One region of the Exiguobacterium sp. s168 genome, then DNA from elsewhere that is predicted to be linked to it. Evidence: predicted binding sites of a transcription regulator. Region 1 holds the regulator's gene; the other holds the start of a gene.
The links. Region 1 encodes Rex, which represses fermentation and respiration genes when NADH is low (regulators of the CRP and FNR family bind a similar motif). Its sites were predicted from a motif close to TTGTGAAATATTTCACAA; they were not measured.
Positions count from the first base shown of each region.

Region 2: cydD (thiol reductant ABC exporter subunit CydD) is a predicted target of Rex. The motif match lies at 1,708-1,725, and genes of this name have one in related genera.

Region 1 covers NZ_JACSNE010000007.1:118,228-121,360, reverse strand. Annotated here, with positions in the region: gene KNQ15_RS06705 (ATP-binding cassette domain-containing protein) at 1-1,033, opposite strand, end outside; gene KNQ15_RS06700 (redox-sensing transcriptional repressor Rex) at 1,201-1,860, shown strand; gene KNQ15_RS06695 (twin-arginine translocase TatA/TatE family subunit) at 1,860-2,057, shown strand; gene tatC (twin-arginine translocase subunit TatC) at 2,065-2,844, shown strand; tRNA gene KNQ15_RS06685 (tRNA-Ala) at 2,949-3,024, shown strand.
Region 2 covers NZ_JACSNE010000012.1:55,568-58,700, forward strand. Annotated here, with positions in the region: gene cydD (thiol reductant ABC exporter subunit CydD) at 1-1,672, opposite strand, end outside; gene KNQ15_RS08930 (RrF2 family transcriptional regulator) at 1,881-2,363, shown strand; gene KNQ15_RS08935 (nuclear transport factor 2 family protein) at 2,380-2,754, shown strand; gene KNQ15_RS08940 (hypothetical protein) at 2,818-2,985, opposite strand; gene ypfJ (KPN_02809 family neutral zinc metallopeptidase) at 3,069-3,133, opposite strand, start outside.

The DNA of each region.
Region 1 (3,133 bases):
AGACAGCTTCTTCGTAACCAATCGCCAGTTGATTGACTTGAAGAACATCGTTCCCGCTCTGTTTTTCAATTGGGAAGGACAGGACCGTGCTACGTTCATCCCCATCTGGTCGGTCGAGTCGGTCGACCTTCTCGAGCCGTTTCCGGACACTTTGGGCACGTTTTGTCGTCGTCGCCCGGGCGATGTTGCGTTGAATGAAGTCCTGCATCTTCGCGATTTCTTCTTGTTGCTGTTCGAACTGTTTCATTTCTTGATCGTACAAGGCCGCTTTTTGTTCCAAGTACTTCGTGTAGTTCCCGGTGAACTTACGACAGACATTGCGCGACAGCTCATAGACGACATTGACGACTTGGTCGAGGAAGTACCGGTCGTGTGAGACGATCAGGACGGCGCCACGATAACCGCCGAGGTAACTTTCGAGCCAAGCGAGTGTATCGATATCAAGGTGGTTGGTCGGCTCATCAAGAATGAGGAGCTCTGGTGCTTGCAGAAGCATCTTCGCTAAGGCGAGTCGTGTCCGTTGACCACCGGATAATGTCTGAATCCGGCGCGAGTAATCATCCGGATAAAAGCGCATGCCGTGCAAAACGGAGCGGATATTCGCTTCGAACTGATAACCACCGGCTTCTGAGAAGTCGTGTTGTGCTTGGTCGTACGTCTTCAAGAGACGATCGTAAGCGACCGGGTCGTTCAAGATATGCTCCATGCCCATTTCGATTTCCATCCGGCGCAGTGTTCGTTCTTGTTCCTGGAGATGTTCGAAGACGGTCAGCATCTCGTTCCAGATCGTCTCATTCGATTCGAGACCACTGTCTTGTGCAAGATAACCGATTTTGACATCCTTGCCTTTCATGATGTCGCCCGAGTCATGACTGAGTTCACCAGCGATGATTTTGAGCAAGGTCGATTTACCGGCACCGTTTCGTCCGACGAGCGCAATCCGATCCCGCTCTTGTACTTCCAGTTTGATATTTTCTAAAATCGGCTCGACGCCGAATGATTTCGAGAGTTGATTGACTTGTAAGAGTATCATTTCCATCCATCCTTCCACCCTTTAGTTTATCACGAACAAAAGCGCGAGGTCCTGCGGAATATATTATTTGTGACTCTATGTGAAGTGGTTTACAATCAAGGAGAGTAGAAAGCTTTTTGCAAAGATTTGGGTGCCACGATGGATGTGGCCGAAGGGGGAACTGCAGGATGAATGGACCAGACACAAAAATTCCACAAGCGACAGCAAAACGGTTGCCGCTATATTATCGCTTCATCCAAAGTTTATACAATTCAGGCAAGCTCCGCGTCTCTTCTGCTGAGTTAAGCGAGGCGGTGAAGGTTGATTCAGCAACGATTCGTCGCGATTTTTCCTACTTTGGGGCATTAGGGAAGAAGGGGTATGGATATAACGTTCAACATCTCTTAACGTTTTTCCGCAAAACATTGAATCAAGATGAGGTGACGAATGTTGCCTTAATCGGGGTCGGTCATCTCGGAACAGCGTTTGCAAATTATAACTTTTTAAAGAATAATAGTACTCGGATAGTCGTTGCGTTTGATGCGGACGAAGAGAAGGTCGGAACAACGACGCATGACGTTCCAATCTATCATGTTTCGGACATGAAAGAACAAATCGAAGCGAATCAGGTCGATGTTGCCATCTTGACGGTTCCATCGCAGTTCGCACAGTCAGTAGCGGATGAGTTAGTCGAGTATGGTGTGACAGGCATCCTGAACTTTACGCCAGCACGGTTGAACGTGCCAGCGAGCGTCCGGGTCCATCACATCGATTTATCGATCGAGTTGCAGTCGTTAGTTTATTTCATGAAGCATTATTCGCAATCAGCTGAAGGAGTGAAATCATAATGGAAAACCTTATCCCGCTCACACTAGGTATCGGACCAGCGAGCATCGGATTAATCGCGGTCGTCGCATTGATCATCTTCGGACCGAAGAAGTTACCAGAATTCGGACGCGCTGCGGGTCAGACATTGAAAGAGTTCAAGAATGCCACGAACGGCATCATGGACGACGATAAAAAGGACGAACCGAAAGAGAAGTGATTGAATCATGACGGTTGATCAAGAGCAAAGCATGACGTCGCACCTTGACGAACTGCGTAAGCGGATCGTCTGGTCGCTTATCATCGTCGTCGTCCTGTTCGCTGTCGCATTTCCGCTCGTCCGACCGCTCGTTCGCTTCTTGCAAGCGGACTTAAAAGAGCTCGGTATCGGTTTGAATGCCTTCAACGTCGCCGATCCTTTAATGTTGTATTTGAATCTTGCGTTCATCATTGCGCTGATTTTAGCGTCACCGTTCTGGATGTATCAACTCTGGGCATTTGTCCGACCAGGACTTTATGACAAGGAGCAAAAAGCGACATTGACGTATATTCCGGTCATCTTCTTTCTGTTTTTGGCTGGCGTAGCCTTCTCGTATTTCTGGTTGCTTCCCTTCTTGCTTGAAGTCTCAACGGATCTCGGGAAAGAGCTCGGAATCGAACAAGTCATCGGAGTCGAGAACTACTTCAGTTTCTTAATCCGGTTGACGATGCCGTTCGGTCTTCTGTTCCAATTGCCGGTCGTGACGATGTTCCTGACACGTCTTGGTCTCGTGACGCCATATTTCATGCGAAAGAATCGGAAATATGCGTACTTTGCGCTGTTCGTCGTTGCGGCATTGATCGCACCGCCGGACGTGACGTCACACTTGATGATCTCGGTACCATTGTTCGTTCTCTATGAGATCAGTATCTTGATTTCTGCGCGGACGTACAAAAAGGTCTTGATCCTCGAGCAACAGGCAGAGCTTGAACGACAGGCGGATTTGATGCGTGAATTGAATAAATGAATCGTGAATTCCTTCCGACGATTTTGGAAGGAATTCTTTTTTGTGAAAGCGTTCTTTTTATATTGATAAAGCAGTTAGTGATGCGTATACTAAAGATAATTCATGGGGGCTTAGCTCAGCTGGGAGAGCGTTTGGCTGGCAGCCAAAAGGTCGTCGGTTCGATCCCGATAGTCTCCACCAATACCAAATATCTAACTCCTCGAGGCGTCGAGGAGTTTTTATTTTACTCCCAGTTAAATTCCTTAAAAATATAAAATGTCATGAAAAACAAATAAATTAAAAAAATAGA
Region 2 (3,133 bases), on a different contig from region 1:
CAAGCAGTTCATCATGGGTGCCGCGATCGACGATTCGTCCGCCGTCGAGGAAGACGATTTGATCTGAGCGCTCGATTGTATGCAGGCGGTGCGCGACAGTGATGACCGTCGCTGCTTGTCCAAGCTGTTCGATCGCTTGTTGGAGCAGTCGCTCTGTTTTGACGTCGAGTCCGGTCGTCGGTTCATCAAAGACGATGACGTTCGGTCGCTTCAAGAATGCGCGTGCCAACGCAACGCGCTGTTTCTCGCCACCCGATAGACCACGTCCGCCTTCTCCGATGACCGTATTAATTCCTTCAGGTAACGTCGCAATCAACTCCTCGAGCCCTGCCGCCTGCGCCGCTTCGAAAATCTCTTCCGGTGTCGCTTGACGGAGTTCACCGATCGCGATATTTTCTGCCAGCGTTCCGGCATACAGATACGGATGTTGCGAGATGTAGCTCAACTGACGGAACCAACTTGCTTCCGCCACCTGACTGCGCTCAATCCCGTCGAGCAGAATCCGTCCTTCTTTTGGATCCGCGAGTCCAGCAATCAACTGTAAGACAGTCGACTTACCGGCACCACTGCGACCGATCAACGCCACTTTTTGATATGGTTCAATCGCGAGTGTCACGTCTTGTAAGGCAAAACGTCCTTCTTGATACGTAAAATCAACTTCATCCAAGACGATTCGTGATGGACGGTTCATCGAAAGTTCTGATTGACCGAAGGCAACGGGACGATCGTCTGCCGTCAGTTCGGCTGCGATCTGTTTCGCTGCCGCGACACTACCGCGTCCGGTATGGAAGGCAGCCCCCATCTCTTTTAAGGCAAGATAGTACTCTGGTGCTAACACGAGCATCAGGAACGCTGGAATGAAGGTGATGCTTTGGAACAGAATCAAGCGCAGACTGACCTCAAGTGCGATCATTCCCATGCTGAGCATCGAGATGAACTCAAGCATCAGCGACGACAAGAAAGCGAGCTTCAAGACCGTTAACGTCGCATCCCGGAAATCAAGACTGCTTTTTTCGATGACGTCACGTTGTCGTTTCGCGCGACCAAATAACTTCAAGGTCGTCAATCCCTGCAACGTATCAAGAAACATTCCTGAGAACGCCGTCATCTTCTCGAGTTGAGCATCGGCCCGCTTTTGCGTCATGATGCCGATGATGATGTAAAACAACGGAATGAACGGTGCCGTGATCATCATGACGAGACCGGTGATCCAGTCATAGCTGAATGCCGCGATCAAGACCATCAAGGGAACGATTGTCGTCTGGACGACTTTCGGCAAGTATTGACTGTAATAGCTGTCCATCTCGTCTACGGCATCGAGCAAGACACTGACCTTCTGTCCCGCTTGCCCTTGTAGCATCATCTCGACCGAGCGACCTGTGTATTTCGCAACGAGCGCTTCCCGGAGTGCCTGCTTCATGTGTGCCGATAACGTCGTACCGAGACGACCGTTCCAATACGTCACGGCGACCCGGAGCAACAGCATACCGAGAACGGTGAGTAGTAACGGAATGACGGCTTCAAACGGTTGTTCTTTTAAGAAAATGCGATCGACCGTCAACACGATGCCATATGACTGACCGACGACCGCAACCCCCATTAAGAAAGCCGCAATTATGAATTGAATGAGAATACTACGTGGAATCTGGACGATTCCTTTTAATGGATTCATATACAAACGTCCTTTCACAAAGTGTGAACGACTTTTAGTGAATATTTTCACATATCGTATATTTAGTATACCGAATCCGGAACAGGGATGCCATGCAGATGCTGTCGAAAAGGTGTGACGGTTTTGTGAGAGCATATCATTCGACAATTTTTCATCATCGAACCATTATGGATATATATTATCCACGTTTAACGAAAGGAGTCTTTCTATGCAAATGAAAACAGGAGTCGAGCAATCCGTTTATGCAATGTTGCTCTTAACCTTCCTGCCAGAGCGCGCCGTTTTGTCCGGTGAGTTCATTAGTCAACAACTTGGTGCTTCACCGACCTATTTCCAAAAGCTCTTACGAAAACTCGTTCAGGCGGATCTGTTGTATTCCGTACCAGGTGTCAAAGGGGGCTTTCGCTTACGACGTTCCGCAGAAGAAATTCAAATCTTCGATGTCTATCAAGCCATTGAGGGCAAACAGACGTTGTACGCGTCAAGCGGTGTCTTTGAAGATTTGATGGGGATTCAGGAACAGGAGATCGGTCTGCTCTCGAATCTGATGACAGAGGCAGAAGATGCGTGGCAATCGACACTGAAACGTGAATCCATCAGCTCGATTCGTCAAGCCATAGATGCCTCCTGTCCACCAGAACATTTAGAACGGCTTCATATGTTAATCAAAGATCGGATGATGGCACTTTAATGAACAGAAAGAGGTTATTACTATGGTATTGAATCGCTATTTTGACTTATTCGACGCGTCACGCACGGATGCACAAGCTTTCGAGGATCTCGTATCCTTGTTTACGTCAGACATCACGTTCGTTTTAAACGGACAACCACAACACGGCATTGAAGCCTGGAAACAATTTGTCCGTTACGTATTTACAGTGAATCAGGATATTAAGCACATGTATACAGGATGGGAAGAGACAACACCTGGAACATATGAAACACGATGGGCAGTTTGCGGGAAACGGGCAGACGGTAGTGTCTTCACACAAGACGGAAAAGATATCGCACGTCTCGACGAAAACGGACGGATTGCGTATCTTGAAAATGTTCCGGATGATCCAACGATGTTCCGTTCATAAGGTAAGTTCATATCAGCAAAAAACTGTGTCCCGCTTTTAAGCAGAACACAGTTTTTTTGATTTCTAACGTTTGATCACGAGTCGCTTCAGCAAGTAGCCTGTGATGACGATTAATGACGCAATTGCAATATAGACCATGTAGAGCAATAAATCTGGTGCAAATCGTGACACGATATACGTCAATACAACGACAGCCGTATAGAGCAATAAAAACAAACTAATCTGTTTCAACTTCGACACTCCTCTTTGAATTTCTCATCTTTATCTACGGAAATAGCTGGAAGATGTTTCAGAAAGAGTATCGTTGATCCGCCTCACAGATTTTTCGCTTTGAATGTGTCTCCACCTTCAATCGTTCCGTTATCAAAACCTTTTTGGA